DNA from 2 places in the Streptomyces sp. NPDC048277 genome. Region 1 is predicted to be linked to the other one. Evidence: riboswitches for the same ligand, from Rfam matches in the RefSeq annotation. Region 1 holds a riboswitch; the other holds the start of a gene.
The links. A riboswitch is a leader RNA that binds a small molecule or an ion and turns the genes downstream of it on or off. The one in region 1 is predicted to bind glycine.

Region 1 (3,399 bases):
CCAGCGCGAACAGGGCCGCCTGGTTGGCGGAGGCCCCCGAGTGCGGCTGCACGTTGGCGTACTCGGCGCCGAACAGCTCCTTCACCCGGTCGATGGCGATCTGTTCGGTGACGTCGACGTGCTCGCAGCCGCCGTAGTAGCGGCGGCCCGGGTAGCCCTCGGCGTACTTGTTGGTGAGGACCGAGCCCTGCGCCTCCATGACCGCGACCGGAGCGAAGTTCTCCGAGGCGATCATCTCCAGGGTGGACTGCTGGCGCTCCAGCTCGGCGTCGACCGCGGCGGCTACCTCGGGGTCGAGCTCGTGCAGGGGCGTGTTCAGAACGGACATCTGTTGTACGACTCCTAGGCCGGGGTCCGCGGCGGCTCTCAGCCGGCGGTGAAGGCGGTGTACTCGTCGGCGGAGAGCAGGTCGCCCGGCTCGTCCGTGACGCGCACCCTGAACAGCCAGCCGCCCTCGAAGGGGGCCGAGTTCACCAGGGACGGGTCCTCGACGACGTCCTCGTTGACCGCGGTGATCTCACCGGTGACCGGCGCGTACAGGTCGGACACGGACTTGGTCGACTCCAGCTCGCCGCAGGACTCGCCCGCGGTCACCGTGTCGCCGACCGCCGGGAGCTGGACGAAGACGACGTCACCGAGCGCGTTGGCCGCGTGCTCCGTGATGCCGACCGTCGCCACGCCGTCCTCGGCGGCCGACAGCCACTCGTGCTCCTTGCTGAAACGCAGCTGCTGGGGGTTGCTCATGGCCTGAATTCTCCTGTACTCGGGGGAGTGCTGGTGCAGGGGGTACTGCTGGAAACGTGCGTGACCAGCGGTGATGTGCGCCGGGTCACGCCCAGCGGCTACTTCTGGCGCTTGTAGAAGGGCAGCGCCACGACCTCGTACGGCTCGTGGCTGCCCCGGATGTCCACGCCGACGCCCGCCGTGCCCGGCGCCGCGTGCGCCGCGTCGACGTACGCCATGGCGATCGGCCTGCCGAGGGTGGGGGAGGGCGCTCCGGAGGTGACCTCGCCGATCACCGCGCCGGCGGCGACCACCGGGTACCCGGCGCGCGGGATGCGACGGCCCTCGGCGACCAGGCCGACGAGCACGCGCGGGGGGTTCTTCGCGGAGCGGGCGGCCGCCTCGGCGAGCGCCTCGCGCCCCACGAAGTCGCCCTCCTTCTCGAACTTCACCACCCGGCCGAGCCCGGCGTCGAAGGGGGTCAGCCCGGTGCTGAGCTCGTGCCCGTACAGCGGCATGCCCGCCTCCAGGCGCAGGGTGTCCCGGCAGGACAGGCCGCAGGGCACCAGACCGACCGGGGATCCCGCCTCGGTCAGCGCCTGCCACAGCTCCACCGCGTGCTCCGGCTTCACGAACAGTTCGAAGCCGTCCTCGCCGGTGTAGCCGGTGCGCGCGATCAGCGCCGGGACGTCGGCGACGGTGCCGGGCAGTCCGGCGTAGTACTTCAGGCCGTCCAGGTCGGCGTCGGTCAGCGACTTCAGGATCCCGGGCGACTCGGGGCCCTGGACGGCGATCAGCGCGTACGCGTCCCGGTCGTCCCGCACCTCGGCGTCGAAGCCGGCGGACCGCTCGACGAGCGCGTCGAGGACCACCTGGGCGTTGGAGGCGTTGGCGACGACCAGGTACTCCGTCTCCGCCAGCCGGTAGACGATCAGGTCGTCCAGGATGCCGCCGTCGGTCCGGCAGATCATGGTGTAGCGGGCGCGGCCCACGCCGACGGAGGCGATGTTCCCCACCAGGGCGTGGTTCAGCAGGCCGGCCGCCTGCGGGCCGGTCACGGTGATCTCGCCCATGTGGGAGAGGTCGAAGAGCCCGGCCCTGGTCCGCACGGCGACATGCTCGTCACGCTCGGAGCCGTAGCGCAGGGGCATGTCCCAGCCGGCGAAGTCGGTCATGGTCGCGCCGAGCGAGCGATGCAGGGCATCGAGCGCGGTCCGGCGGGGTTCGTTACTGCTCACGGTCGGTCGTCTCCCAAGGGCCCAGAGGGCATGACAGAACGGGCGAGGTCGTTCCTCCCCATCTGTCATCGGAACCTGAGAGGTTCGCCCTGACCACGGGAGTGATCACGGCTTGCACCTTGGGTGGAGCCACTGACACAGCGGCCCGCTTTTCAGATGTGCCTCGCCCGCGCGGTAACGGGGCCTGAGAGATTCAAGGGAGGGACTTGCTCCTTCGGCGCCCCGGTGAAGACCGGGGACTCTCCCGCGCGGATTCAAACGGCCGGTATGCAGTTGGCGCGCACATCATTGCATGCCCGGCGGACCTTTGTGACAGGGCTGTGGCGGGAAGCGAACCGAACCGCGAGACACCGTGCATTACCTTCTCTTTACATTAAGCGGGGAGAACCTTTCCTGAACCCCCGGAGAGGACGATCACGGTGACAAGGACCACGGCATACGCGACGACGTACGCGACGACGACAGGCATCGCCCTGCCCGAGCAGCCGACGGCCCCGGCCCGCGAGCGGTGCGGCGAGCTCCCGGCAAGGGTCGTCCGCGACCTGCGCGACCGCGCGGGCCGCAGCCCGCACGGCCTGCTCTTCGGCCCCCGTGACCTGGTCGTGGTCACCGGGCTGCCCGGCAGCGGCAAGTCCACCCTGATGCACCGCACCGTCCAGGGCATACGGATCGACTCCCAGGACACCCGCGACCGCTGGGACGCCCGCCTGGCCCGCTTCCTGCCGTACGCCCTCTACCGCCCGCTGGTCCGCCTCGCCCACTACGCCGGACTGCGCCGCGCCCTGCGCACCGGCGAGGGCGTGGTCGTGCACGACTGCGGTACGCAGGCCTGGGTGCGCGACTGGCTGGCCCGCGAGGCCCGCCGCCGCGACGGCACCCTGCACCTGCTCCTCCTGGACGTCACACCGGGCGCGGCACTGGACGGCCAGCGCGAGCGCGGCCGGGGCGTCTCCCGGTACGCCTTCCTGCGCCACCGCCGGTCCGCGGGCCGGCTGCTGCGCTCGGCGGAGCGGGGGGACCTGCCCGAGGGCGTCGGCTCGGCGGTGCTCCTCGACCGGGACGCGGCGGACGTGCTGCACCGGATCGCCTTCGAGTGCTGAATCGGCTGCTGGTTTTGTCGGTGTCACCCGCTAGCCTTTTCAACCTCAGCAGCGGTTTCCAGCAGGCGGTAGGCAGATGGACTTCCCGGCGGACATTCCCGCGGACTTCCCGGCACAGGCGCACCCCCACCCGCACGGCGGTTGGCCCGGCAACGAACTGGAGGAGGTGCTGTCGGCCTCCCTCGGCGTGCCCGCGGCGGCGGCCCGGCTCATCGAGGTACTGAGCCGGAGCTTCCTGTGGATCCCGTTGCCCGAGGGCGGCGGCCCGCACAGCGGTCCGCTGGACCTGCCCACCACGGAGATCGAGGGCCGGGTGTACGTCCCGGTCTTCAGCTCCG
Region 2 (3,399 bases), on a different contig from region 1:
CGGGCTGGTGCTGATCGAGCCGGGCACGGAGCGGGCGCTGCTGGGACCGCTGTCGGTACGGACCCTGCCGGGGGTGGGGCCGGCGACGGGGGACCACCTGCGGCGGGCCGGGATCAGCACGGTCGAGGAGATCGCCGAGGCGGGGGAGGACGAGCTCGTACGGCTGCTGGGGAAGGCGCACGGGCACGCGCTGTACGCGATGGCCCTGGCGCACGACGAGCGGCCCGTGGTGGCCGAGCGGGAGACCAAGTCGGTGTCCGTCGAGGACACGTACGACGTGGACATCCATGACCGGCTGCGGGTGGGGCTGGAAGTGCAGCGGCTGGCCGACCGGTGTGTACGGCGGCTGCGGGGGGCCGGGCTGTCGGGGCGGACCATCGTGCTGAAGGTGCGGCGGTACGACTTCTCGACGCTCACCCGGTCGGAGACGCTCCGGGGGCCCACCGACGATCCGGCCGTGGTGCGGGAGGCGGCTGCGCGGTTGCTGGACTCGGTGGACACGACGGGGGGTGTGCGGTTGCTGGGGGTGGGGGTGTCGGGGCTGGCCGACTACACGCAGGAGGATCTGTTCGCGCAGGCGGCGGCCGGGGAGGGGGTGGACGTCCTGGCGGCGGAGGCCGTGCCCGAGCCGGTCGCCGAGCAGGAGGCGGTGGCCGAGCGGCGATGGCCGGCAGGGCACGACGTACGGCACGCGGAGTACGGACACGGATGGGTGCAGGGGAGTGGACTGGGGAGGGTGACGGTGCGCTTCGAGACGCCGGGGTCCTCGGAGCCGGGGAGGGTACGGACTTTCCGGGTCGATGACCCTGGGCTGGAGCCGACGGACCCTTTGCCACTGGTGCCGGGAGGACAGGGGGTGCGGTGAGCGCCCCGTCAGGGGCGCGGGGAACTGCGCGACCAGCCCCCACCGGCCCGCAGGCGACCGACAGCAGCGCACCCACCTTCGGCGCTCACGCCCCCGCGTCCTCCGTTCCCGCCAGTTTGCCGAAGTCGTGGTCCGGGTGGTGCGGGGGTGGTGCGGTCGTGTCCAGGCCGTAGTGGTGGTAGAGCTGGAGCTCCTGCTCCGGGGACAGATGGCGGCCCACGCCGAAGTCGGGGGCGTCTTTGATCAGGGCGCGGTCGAAGGGGACCTGGAGGGTGCCCTCGACCAGTTCGCTGGGCTCCAGGGGCACGAAGGCGTCCCGGGAGAACAGGCCGGTGCGTATGGCCGCCCACTCCGGCACACCGGTCGCGTCGTCGAGGTACACCTCGTCGATCGTGCCGATCTTCGTGCCGTTGCGGTCGAACGCCTTGCGGCCGATCAGGTTGCGCGGATCGATGTCGGTCTGCACGGGCCCTCCACTTGGTCGCAACTCATCCGTAAGCACTACAAAAGAGCACATTCAAGGAGGCGGCCACTCGAAGGCCCGTGCGTTGCCCTCGCTGGTAGGCTGGCAGACGGCTGCTGACCCCGTGCGGGAGAGTCCTCCGGACAACCGGAGGCGCCGAAGGAGCAAATCCTCCCCGGAATCTCTCAGGCCCACGTACCGCACGGACGAGGTCACTCTGGAAAGCAGGGCGGATGTCGACGGCGTCCGCCCTCACCGACGGTGAAAGCCGGAGCCCACGGGCGTCCGGTGAAACTCTCAGGTTGAGATGACAGAGGGGGAGGCCGTCGGGGTACCCATGCCGGGTGCCCCTCGAAGGTCGCGTTCAGACCAGGAGGCCTCCGCAATGACCGCCCACCGCCCTTCGCTTTCCGAACTCGAACAGGGGATTCCGTTCGAGCAGCGTCACATCGGGCCCGATGACGAGGCCCGGGCGAAGATGCTCGCCCAGGTCGGGTACGGCTCGCTGGACGAGCTGACCGCCGCCGCCGTGCCGGACGTGATCAAGAACGCCGACTCCCTGGAGCTGCCGGGCGCGCGTACCGAGGCCGAGGTGCTGGCCGAGCTGCGGTCGCTCGCCGATCGCAACCAGGTGCTCGACTCGATGATCGGCCTCGGGTACTACGGGACCTTCACCCCGCCCGTCATCCTGCGCAACGTCATGGAGAACCCCGCCTGGTACACGGCCTACACCCCGTACCAGCCGGAGATCTCCCAGGGGCGCCTCGAGGCCCTGCTGAACTTCCAGACCATGGTCGCCGACCTCACCGGGCTGCCCACCTCCGGTGCCTCGCTGCTCGACGAGGGCACGGCCGCCGCCGAGGCCATGGCCCTGTCGCTGCGCATGGGCAAGAACAAGAACGGCGTCTTCGTCATCGACGCGGACGCGCTGCCGCAGACCGTCGCCGTCATCCGGACCCGGGCCGAGCCGACGGGCGTGGAGGTCGTCGTCGCCGACCTCGGCGACGGCATTCCGGCGGAGCTCGCCGCGCGTGAGATCAACGGCGTGCTCGTCCAGTACCCCGGCGCCTCCGGTGCCGTACGCGACATCAGGCCGATCGTCGAGCAGGCGCACGAGCTGGGCGCGCTCGTCACCGTCGCCGCCGATCTGCTCGCGCTGACCCTGCTGACCTCGCCGGGTGAACTCGGCGCCGACATCGCCGTCGGCACGACCCAGCGGTTCGGCGTGCCGATGGGCTTCGGCGGGCCGCACGCCGGTTACATGGCGGTCCGCGAGAAGTTCGCCCGCAGCCTGCCCGGGCGGCTCGTGGGCGTGTCCGTGGACGCCGACGGGCACAGGGCCTACCGGCTGGCCCTGCAGACCCGTGAGCAGCACATCCGCCGCGAGAAGGCCACCAGCAACATCTGCACCGCGCAGGTGCTGCTCGCCGTGATGGCCGGCATGTACGCCGTCTACCACGGGCCCGACGGGCTCAGGGCCATCGCGCGGCGCACCCACCGGTACGCCACGATCCTCGCCGCCGGGCTGAAGGCCGGCGGGGTCGGGATCGTGCACGGCGCCTACTTCGACACCCTCACCGCGCGCGTGCCCGGCAAGGCCGCCGAGATCGTCGCCGCCGCCCGGCAGGGCGGGGTCAACCTGCGGCTCGTCGACGCCGACCACGTCTCCATGGCCTGCGACGAGACCACCACCCGCGCTCAGCTCGGCGCCGTGTGGACGGCGTTCGGGGTCGAGGGCGACGTCGAGGCGCTGGACGCGGCCGCCGAGGACACCCTGCCCGAGGCGCTGCTGCGCGCCGACGGCTTCCTGGGCCACCCCGTCTTCCACGACCACCGTTCCGAGACCGCGATGCTCCGCTACCTGCGCAGGCTCGCGGACCGGGACTACGCGCTGGACCGGGGCATGATCCCGCTCGGCTCCTGCACCATGAAGCTCAACGCGACCACCGAGATGGAGCCGGTCACCTGGTCCGAGTTCGGCCAGCTGCACCCCTTCGCGCCCGCCGAGCAGGCGCAGGGCTATCTGACCCTCATCCGCGAGCTGGAGGAGCGGCTCGCCGAGGTCACCGGC

Region 2: it holds a riboswitch for glycine, as region 1 does, so the genes downstream of both, gcvP (aminomethyl-transferring glycine dehydrogenase) here and gcvT (glycine cleavage system aminomethyltransferase GcvT) in region 1, are expected to answer to the same signal.

The regions. Positions count from the first base shown of each region.
Region 1 covers NZ_JBEZLQ010000039.1:55,775-59,173, forward strand. The annotation lists gene glyA (serine hydroxymethyltransferase) at 1-328, opposite strand, end outside; gene gcvH (glycine cleavage system protein GcvH) at 367-744, opposite strand; gene gcvT (glycine cleavage system aminomethyltransferase GcvT) at 843-1,961, opposite strand; glycine riboswitch at 2,124-2,218, opposite strand; gene AB0D85_RS47875 (AAA family ATPase) at 2,381-3,061, shown strand; gene AB0D85_RS47880 (enhanced serine sensitivity protein SseB) at 3,138-3,399, shown strand, end outside.
Region 2 covers NZ_JBEZLQ010000021.1:9,523-12,921, forward strand. The annotation lists gene AB0D85_RS36020 (DNA polymerase IV) at 1-865, shown strand, start outside; gene AB0D85_RS36025 (PRC-barrel domain-containing protein) at 951-1,331, opposite strand; glycine riboswitch at 1,446-1,539, shown strand; gene gcvP (aminomethyl-transferring glycine dehydrogenase) at 1,714-3,399, shown strand, end outside.